2 regions of the Ectothiorhodospira sp. PHS-1 genome follow, and region 1 is predicted to be linked to the other one. Evidence: riboswitches for the same ligand, from Rfam matches in the RefSeq annotation. Region 1 holds a riboswitch; the other holds the start of a gene.
What was found. Region 1 has a riboswitch for cobalamin ahead of ECTPHS_RS07605 (energy-coupling factor ABC transporter permease). Riboswitches for the same ligand answer to the same signal wherever they lie in the genome.

Region 1 (4,936 bases):
GGCGCGGGGGCTGGACCCGGATACGGCTCGCCGACGGGCGGGACTGCGCATCTTCGGCGCCCGGCCCGGTGCTTACGGTGCCGGGCTGCAAGGACTGATGGAGAGCCGGCAATGGCGGGACGACGGGGATCTGAGCGAGGCCTACGTGAACTGGGGGAGCCATGCCTACGGCACCCGGGACCAGGGGACCGCCCTGCCCGATGTCTTCCGGCAACGACTGACAGGGATCGATCTGGTGGTGCAGAACCAGGACAATCGGGAACACGATCTGCTGGATTCCGATGACTATTACCAGTTCCAGGGTGGCATGAGTGCGGCCGTGCGCCATCTGAGCGGACGTCAGCCCGCGCTCTTTTTCGGGGATCACAGCAATCCCCAGGCGCCCAGGGTTCAGTCCCTGGCCCAGGAGATCAGCCGGGTGATCCGGGCCCGGGTCACCAATCCCAAATGGATCCAGGCGATGCAGCGCCATGGCTACAAGGGGGCGGCGGAGATGGCCGCCACCGTGGATTATCTGTTTGCCTATGATGCCACCGCCCGGGTGGTGCGGGATGATCAGTATGCCCGGGTGACCGACGCCCTGATCAACGACTCCCATAACCGGGCCTTTCTGGAACAGCACAACCCGGATGCCCTGCACGAGATGTGCGAGCGCCTGCTGGAGGCCATGCAGCGTGGCCTGTGGCAGGCGCCGGGGGATTATCGTGAGCAGCTGGAAACCCGGTTGCTGGAGAGCGAGGCCCGTTGGGAGGGGGCATGAGCGTGCAGATCCCGACACCCCAATACCCGTTTACGGCCCTGGTCGGGGTGCCCCGCCTGCGGATGGCCCTGTTGCTGGCGGCCATTGATCCTCTCATCGGCGGAGTGCTGATCCAGGGACCCCGGGGATCGGCCAAGACCACCAGCGCCCGTGCCCTGGCCCAGCTGCTGTCGGAGGGTTGCTTCGTCAATCTCCCCCTGGGGGCCAGTGAAGAACAGTTGCTGGGATCGCTGGACATCGAAAGCGCACTCCAGCATGGCCAGGTGAACTTCCGCCCCGGCCTGCTGGCCCGGGCCCATCAGGGGGTGCTGTATGTGGATGAGGTCAATCTGTTGCCGGACGTGCTGGTGGACCAGTTGCTGGATGTGAGTGCCGGTGGCGTCAACCGGGTGGAGCGGGATGGCATTTCCCATCAGCACCCGGCCCGGTTCGTGCTGGTGGGCACCATGAACCCGGAGGAGGGCAGGCTACGCCCCCAATTGCTGGACCGTTTTGGTCTTTTCGTTACCCTGGACGGGGGGATCGATCCCCCCACTCGGGAGGCCATCGTGCGCGCGCGGCTGGCCTTTGAGATGGACCCGCATGGCTTTGTCCTGCGCCATGATCAGGCACAACGGACATTGCTGGAGCGGCTCTGCCGGGCCCGTGATCGACTTGAAAGTCTGGTGTTCGAGGATGATTTGCACCGGCAGGTCAGCCGGTTGTGTTTCGAGGCAGGGGTGGAAGGGGTGAGGGCGGATCTGGTCATGCTGCGTGCCGCCCGTGCCCACGCCGCCCTGGCGGCACGATCCCGGATAGAGGAACAGGACGTGCAGGCGGTGCAGGCCCTGGTGCTGGACCACCGGCGTCCGCCGGCCGGCTCCGAGTCTGTGGAGGTTCCGCCTCAAGGCTCGCATGCCGCCGAGCAGAGGCGTCCGCCTCCTGCCGGGGCGACGATGGAATCGGAGTCCACGGAAACGTCCCGTGGCCAGGATCCGGAACCGGATCATGATGATGAATGGGGCGTACTGCCGCCGGAGCCGGTGGCCTACCGGCCATGGGATGTTGCGAGGCCCTTGCCGGTAAAAAAGCCCTGACGCACCGTCGGGCACCCGGACAGGTGCCCGACGGGCGCGGTGACAACCCCGGTCGGCAGCGTGAGTTCTCCCGCCTTGAGCCGGGGGTCATCCACTGGCACCGCAGCCTGATCCACAAGGGGCATGGCCCCCTGACCCGGGACGCTCTGGTTTATCGTCGCCGCCGGGGGCATGGTGACATGCTCTATTGTCTGGTGCTGGATTGCTCCGGTTCCATGCTGCGTCGGGACAAGCTGGCCCTGGCCAAGGGACTGCTGTCCGCCTGGGTGCATCAGATCTATGTTCTGCGGGGGGAACTGGCGGTGATCGGGTTTTCGGGCAACGGGGCGCGGGTACTGCAGCCTCCGGCCCGGGCCGCCGTCTTCAACGAGGACTGGATTGCCCCTATTGGCGGCGGTGGGGGAACGCCGATGGCTTCCGGCGTGGCCCTGGCGGACGCCCTGCTGTTGCAGGTACGCCGCCGGAACCCCGACAAGCGCATCGGTCTATGGTTGCTGACCGATGGCCGTACCCACCGGATTCCCCCCAGGCCCGTGCATGCCGATGTCTGCCAGGTGGTGGACTTCGAGACTGAAGCCGTCTCCCTGGGACGGGCGGCGAGGATCGCCCAGGCCTGGGAGTGTGCCCATGGGCACGTGAATGCCCTATGAGGACTGCCGCGCAGAGGCGATACGCAGATTATCCACGGCAAACAGACGACCCAGCCGCCTGCCTTCGTGGGCTTTCAGCAAGCGCACTGCGGCGTAGGTGACCAGGGGTTCGATGAGCACGATGAGCGCATAAGAACTGGCCCACAGCGCCCAGGCGCTGATCCCTGTACCTGTTCCCGCCAGCCAGAAACCCACCATCAGGGCCACGCCGCTGTAGTACATCGCATCCAGACGCAAAATCCGTCCCCAGGTCAGGGTTTCGCCCTGTTCCCGGTAGCGTCGCCCGATGGTGTAGTGGACCAGCAGCAGCGGCAGGATCAGGGAGAGGCTGTTGACTGCCCAATGCGCCAGGTCGGCAGGTTCGAAGATGAGGGCCTGCAGGAGCAATCCTAGAGCAAAGCCGAACAGTGCGGGCAGAAAGCCCAGGGTGAAGTAGATGGCCATGGCCCCGACGAAGTGAAGCTCCGATGGCCCGACGTGAAAGTGGATAGCCTCCATGAAGACCGAGAAGAAAAGCGTGGCCAGGAGAATACGCGGCCAGTCCTGTGGGCGGCGTATGAGGTGGCGTAGGTAATAGGCAAGTACGACCGCGGCGGTGGCCCCGGCAAGGATGAGTTTGGGTTGGGCAATCAAGCCTGTTTCGATATGCATGGCAGACCTCGGTCTATCGGGTTCCAGAAACCATGCGGGGGGCAGGATCAAGGCGGCAGGCAACCCGGCAAGTGCAGCGACCTGCCAGGCATGTACGCCGCCGTTCACGGTTCCCCGCCGTGTGGCGTCGTTGCTTGAGGCCGGTCTCCGGGCTTACGAGAGGAAGCTATGCTTCCGGTGAGGCGCCTTCCCATGCCGGACGCAGTATTACGCCTTCGGCACAGTGACGTGATGCCACACTTTGACTCGCCTACCGTTGCGGGGACAGCGCCGGCCTTGGCCGGTGTGTGAAATATATTCACGTCACCTGCCGCACCGGCTTCCCGATCACGACACTCGACGCCGACCGTAGGCCGGACGCACGGGTGCCGCGATCCCGACGGCACGTGCCGCCGGGTCACCTGAAGCAGCCGAAACCTTACGAACCTTGGGGAAGCAAGTCAATGTGCGACGTGTTTGTTCTCTACCGAGACAACCCGGTTGCGGCCGGCCGCCTTGGCGCGATAGAGCGCCAGATCCGCCGCTTCGATCAGTTGTCCGGGTGAGCGTGTGTCCCCCATATTCAGCGTCGCCACGCCGATGCTGACCGTGATCACCCCCAACGGGGAGCTTTCGTGGGGCAACGCCCTTTGTTCCAGCATGCCGCGAATCTCTTCCGCCAATCCAAGGGCCCTTGCATGATCAAGACCGCTGCAGACAACGGCAAACTCCTCACCGCCGTAGCGGGCCGCCAGATCGGTGGCCCGCTGGGTATGTTGCCGTAGCACGTCGGCCAGCACCTGCATGCAGTGGTCTCCCGCCGGGTGTCCATGCTGATCGTTGTAGGCCTTGAACCAGTCGATATCCAGCATCAGCAGACTCAACGGCTGGGCGAAACGGCGGGTTCTGGCCCATTCTCTTGCCAGCACTTCATCAAGGCAGCGTCGGTTGGCCAGGCCGGTGAGCGCGTCGGTGCGGGACAGTCGGGACAATTCCTGGTTGGCCTGCTCCAGCTCCGCCGTGCGCGTGGCCACCTGCTGCTCCAGATCCTGGGTCTGTCGTTCCATGCGATGTGCCATCTGCCCCAATGCCTGGGACAGCTGGCTGACTTCCTTGACCGGGGTGCGGATGTCGGGCCGGTAGGTCCAATCCCCCCGTCCGAGTCGGCTTGCCCAGCGACTCAAGGCCACCAGGGGACGGGTGACCCAGATGCTGATGAGGGTGATCAGGATCATTCCCAGCAACAGTATCCCGGCCGCCACCAGCAGCAATTGCCGTAGTAGATCCAGCATCGGTGCCATGAACTGGCTCTGGGGGATCGCCTGCACGATCCTGAGTGTCGGGCCGTCCCGGAGTGAGTAAGACACCCAGTCCACCAGATAGCGTTCGTTGCCGATCTGGTGCAGTATCCGGCCCTGTTCAGGGTCGGCTTGTCGTTCCAACAGTTCGCCCAGTTCCCTGAGCAGAGGAGAATCACTTTCCCATAGACTGATCCTGCGGGTTTCGTCACGGCTCAGGAAATAGACCGGGTCCGGGGTCGAGTTTGCCAGTAGTTTTCCGTCCGGTTCGGTGATGAAGGCCACACCCCCGGAGCGCTCCATCACTTCGGCCAACCAACGGCTGAGCTGGACGATGGACACATCGGCGGTGATCACGCCCACGAACTGGTCATCGGCCCCATAGAGGGGGGCAGACATGCCCAGTCCCATGGCGCTGTAGTCATCCGCGGGGTCATTGATGGCATAACGGTAGACCGGGTACCAGCTCATGCGCCCCATCATCTGGGCAGTCACGAACCAGGGGCGGAGTCGGGCATCGTA
Region 2 (4,936 bases), on a different contig from region 1:
AAACCCACACTGCCCGCCATGGTGATGGCCGTCGCCGTGACCAGGGCCGCCACCCCGTAGAGGGTCCATTCCAGGGGGCGCACGGCAACACCCAGGGCTGCCGCCTGCAGCGGTCCCCGGGCCAGTACGTTGAGACTGCGCCCCAGGGGCATGGCCACCAGCACGACGACCACCAGCACGATCCAGGCCGGCCAGGGGCTGTGGGCATGGGACAGATCCCCCATCAGCCAGTAGAGCATCCCCGGTAGTTCGGTGGTGGGGCTAATCGCCAGCAGGAAGCTGATGAAGGCACCCCAGCCCGCCGCCACCACCACCCCGGTCAGCAGCAGACGGGTGGGTGTCCAGCTCCCGGTGCCGTGGGCCAGGCCGAAGACGATGAGGGTGGACAACAGGGCGCCGGCAAAGGCCGCCCCCGATACCATGGCCATGCCCAGGCCCGCCAGCATGGACAGCAACGCCCCCACCGCCGCGCCGCCGGACAGCCCCAGCACATAGGGGTCCGCCAGGGGGTTGCGCAGCAGTACCTGCATCAGCGCCCCGGCCACCGCCAGCAGGCCGCCGGTGGCAAAGGCCGCCAGGGCGCGGGGCAGGCGCAGTTCCAGGATCAGGGTCCGGTGCAGCGGCTCGCCGCCGCCGGTGAGCACGGCCAGGGTCTCGGTGGGCGTCAGCGGGACGCTGCCCAGGGCCACGGCGATGCCCAGGGACAGGCCGGCGGCCCCCAGCAGGATCGGCAGCACCAGGGCCGGTCGGCTCACTCGGTCGCCTCCGGGCGTCGGGTGCGGGCGGTCTCCAGGGCTTCGCAAACCTGCCGGGTGCCTTCCAGAATGCGGGGCGTGGCCCGTTGCAGCAGGGACGGGGGGATGAAGAACAGATTGTCCCTGGCGGTGGCGGTCAGGGTCGGCCAGCGGCGCCACTCCTCGATCCAGTGCGGGCTGTCCTCACCCATGCCGCCCCCCAGGATCGCTTCCGGATCGGCGGCCAGCACCACTTCCCGATCCAGTCGCGGGACCAGGGCTTCCAGGTCACCGAACAGGTTGTGGCCGCCGCAGATTTCGATGGCGCGGGAGATCAGGTGCTGGTCGTTGAGGGTCATGAGGGGACGGTCCCAGATCTGGTAGAACACCGTCACCCTGGGCCGGTCGCCGTATTGTGCTTCCAATGCCCGCAGATCCCGACGGAAGTCCTCGGCCGCTTCCCGTCCCTGGGGTGCCCGCCCGGCCAGGGTGCCCAGGCGTTCCAGGGCCAGGGCCAGCTGTTCGAAATCCTCGGGGTCGTTGTAGTAGACGGGAAGCCCCAGCCGGGCCAGGCGCTCCACCTGGGCCTGGACGTTGCCGCTGCTCCAGGCCACCACCAGATCCGGTTTCAGGGCCAGGATGGATTCCATGTCCAGTTGCTTGTAGCTGCCGATCCTGGGGATGTCCGCTGCCGCCGCCGGGTAGTCGCTGAAACTCACCGTGCCCACGATCCGGTTGCCGGCACCCACGGCAAACAAAAGCTCGGTGATGTGGGGGGCCAGGCTGATGATGCGCTCGGCCGGCGCGGCGAGGGACACCGTCTGCTGTCGGTCATCGATGACCTGGACCGGCGTCGGCGCGGCGGGGTCGGCCGTGGCCATGGTCAGCCAGGCACTGAGGCATAAAATGCCGGATATCATCGGTAAACGGGCTTTTTTTGCGCGCATCGTCGCCTTTCTTGCTGATTGCCGATAGTGGGTGATCAAGTCTTGAAGGCAGGCATTATAGCAGTTGCCGGCGGTCAATCCTGCCGGAAAAAACCCCATTGGCGGTAGCCAATCATGATCCTGTTGCGTATTATCCTGCCTCGCTTCAGGTGCCGGATGCGTGACACACATCCGGTGAAACGGGAAGCCGGTGCGACCATGGCCCAAGGCCATGGACAATGCCGGCGCTGCCCCCGCAACGGTAGGCGAGGTGGGGGGTCCATGGTGTTTCCAGGATCCCCGGCAGGGCGATACAACCACTGCGCGCAAGCGTGGGAAGGTGCCCTGACCAGGTCGTACATGACCCGCCCGCGAGCCCGGAGACCGGCCTGATGCGCTTACGCGGCATTGCGGAGGGCTTTGCGCGGCTCGATATCTTCGGGTTCCCCGGTAGGGAAGTGCCGTTCGTGGTCGTGTGCCAGGACGGGTTTCCCGTGCCCCTGGCTCTCCAGCATGCCGTCCTGATTCAAGACTGCATGGCGCGCGGGCGGCGCGCCGGAGAGTATCCCCATGCACAAGAAGTCCCTGCTGTCGGCCGCGATCCTGCTGGCCCTTCCCCATGCCCTGTCTGCCCAGGAAATGATCGCCCGGCTCGATCCCATCCTGGTGACCCCCACCCGCACGGCCCAGACCGTGGATCAGACCCTGGCGTCGGTGACCGTGATCGAGCGTGAAGAGATCGAGCGGTTGCAGCCGAAGGCGTTCGCGGATCTGTTGGCGGCCCGGGCTGGCATTGCCCTGTCTCAAAATGGTCCCTTCGGCAAGACCACCGGCCTGTTCCTGCGCGGCGCCGCTTCGGATCACACCCTGTTGCTGATCGACGGCGTGCGCATGGGCTCCGCCACCCTGGGCAGTGCCTCCTGGCAGTTCCTGCCCCCGGCGGAGATCGAGCGGGTGGAGATTGTTCGCGGACCCAGAACCAGTCTCTATGGTTCCGATGCCATCGGCGGCGTGATCCAGGTCTTTACCCGGGAAGGTGACGGCCCGGCCCGGGTGCGGGCGCACATGGGGGCCGGTTCCTTCAATACCCGGGAATATGGCCTTGGGGTATCCGGCAGCCAGGACCGGACCCGCTACAGCCTCTCCGGCAGTCACTTCGGCACCGATGGCATCGATGTTCAGCGGGGGGTGGGGGATTCCGGTCGGGACGGATTCCACAACAGCAGTGTCTCCGGACGTTTGTCCCACCAGGCTACCGAGGGTCTGGAGCTGTTCGGTTCCTTCCATCATGCCTTCGGAGAGACCGACTACGATTCTGGTCAGTTGGCCCGGGACTGGATCGATTTCGTCCATCATGCCTCCCGAATCGGTGTCCGTGGGCAGCTCCACGAGGTCTGGTTCAGTGAACTGAGCGTCAGCCACAGCCGGGATGAGAACGAAACCTTCCAGAATGGGGTGGCCTCGTCACGGATCGATACGACGCGCTACCTGCTGGCCTGGCAGAACGACCTCCTGCTGGGGGATCATCTGTTCACGGCGGGGGTGGACTACCAGGAAGACAAAGTGAGCAGTTCCAGGGACTATGACGAGACCCGGCGGGACAACTGGGGGGTATATGCTCAGCTCCAGCTGGACCTGGGGCATCATGCCCTGACCGGCAGCCTGCGGCAGGATGACAACGAGGCTTTTGGCAAGGAAACCACCGGGCAGCTGGCCTGGGGCTACCGGATCACCGATGCCTGGCGGGTTCGTGCCAGCGGCGGCACGGCCTTTAAGGCGCCCACCTTCAACGACCTGTACTGGCCCGGTGGCGGCAATCCGGACCTGGCACCGGAATCCTCCGAAACCTATGAACTGGGGCTGCGTCATCAATCCGGTGGTTTTCATGCGGATCTGGCGGTGTTCCAGTCTGACATCGACGATCTGATCGAGTGGGCGCCGGTGCCCGGCAGCTCTTTCTGGCAGCCGCAGAACGTGGAAAAGGCGCGTATCCGTGGCCTGGAACTGGAGACGGGGATGCGTCATGCCCACTGGTCGGCCCTCCTGTCCCTGACCTTGCTGGATCATGAGAACCGCCATACCGGTCATGAGCTGCGGCGTCGCCCCAACGAGATCGCGCGTCTGGATCTGGACCGGCGATGGCAGGACTGGTCTTTCGGGACCACCCTCATTGCCGAGGGACGGCGCTACAATGATGCCGCCAACACCGACCGCATCGCCGGTCACGAGTTGGTGCATCTGCGGGCCGCTTATCAGGTGAATCCGGCCTGGACGGTGCGGGCGACCCTGAACAACGTGTTCGACCGTGACTATGTCACGGCCCGCCAAGCCGGGTTTGGTGGGCAGCCCGCCATTGATTATGAACAGCCGGGTCGGGCATTTTATCTGACCCTCAACTACCAGCAATGAGGGGCCTGCCCGCCCCGCAACGACCATGCACACCCGCCATTGCCCAGCTCTGTTGATCACGGCCCCGTCGTCCGGGCAGGGCAAGACCACGGTCACCGCCGCCCTGGCCCGGTATCACCGCAACCAGGGGCGGCGGGTGCGGGTGTTCAAAGGCGGACCGGATTTTCTTGACCCCATGATTCACCACCAGGCCTGCGGTCACGAGGTCCATTCCATCGACATGTGGATGACCGGCGAGGCCGACGCCCGCCAGCGTCTTTTTGAGGCGGCGGGGGACGCGGACCTGATCCTGGTGGAAGGGGTGATGGGCCTGTTCGATGGTCGCCCTTCCACGGCGGATATTGCCCGAACCCTGGGAATTCCCGTGCTGGCCTCCATCAGCGGTGCCGCCATGGCCCAGACCTTCGGGGCCATCGCCCACGGGTTGTCCACATTCCGGCCCGACGTGCCGTTTGCCGGGGTCTTTGCCAATCGGGTGAGCAGTGAGGGCCACTATCGGATGCTGCTGGAAGACCTGCCGCCGGGGCTGACGGCCCTGGGCTATCTGCCCAAGGCGCCTGACGCGGCCCTGCCCAGCCGGCATCTGGGGCTGGTTCAGGCCGAGGAAATCCAGGATCTGGATCAGCGCCTGGAGGCTGCCGCCGGCCGTCTGGTGTGGACGGCGGGTGGATTGCCGCCCCCGGTGTCCTTCGCGCCGGTGGACCGGAGCCCGCCCCCCAGGCTGCTGGCGGGACGGCGCATCGCGGTGGCCCGGGATGCGGCCTTTGCTTTCATTTATCCGGCCAATCTGGAGGTGCTTGCCAAACTGGGCGCGACGCTGTGCTTTTTCTCGCCGGTGGCGGGGGAAAGATTGCCCGAGGCCGACGG

Region 2: it holds a riboswitch for cobalamin, as region 1 does, so the genes downstream of both, ECTPHS_RS05735 (TonB-dependent receptor domain-containing protein) here and ECTPHS_RS07605 (energy-coupling factor ABC transporter permease) in region 1, are expected to answer to the same signal.

What each region holds. Positions count from the first base shown of each region.
Region 1 covers NZ_AGBG01000014.1:19,004-23,939, forward strand. Annotated here, with positions in the region: gene cobN (cobaltochelatase subunit CobN) at 1-760, shown strand, start outside; gene ECTPHS_RS07595 (ATP-binding protein) at 757-1,836, shown strand; gene ECTPHS_RS07600 (VWA domain-containing protein) at 1,860-2,486, shown strand; gene ECTPHS_RS07605 (energy-coupling factor ABC transporter permease) at 2,481-3,137, opposite strand; cobalamin riboswitch at 3,258-3,503, opposite strand; gene ECTPHS_RS13995 (sensor domain-containing diguanylate cyclase) at 3,578-4,936, opposite strand, start outside.
Region 2 covers NZ_AGBG01000009.1:61,254-66,189, reverse strand. Annotated here, with positions in the region: gene ECTPHS_RS05745 (iron ABC transporter permease) at 1-755, opposite strand, end outside; gene ECTPHS_RS05740 (cobalamin-binding protein) at 752-1,615, opposite strand; cobalamin riboswitch at 1,812-2,068, shown strand; gene ECTPHS_RS05735 (TonB-dependent receptor domain-containing protein) at 2,231-4,069, shown strand; gene ECTPHS_RS05730 (cobyrinate a,c-diamide synthase) at 4,095-4,936, shown strand, end outside.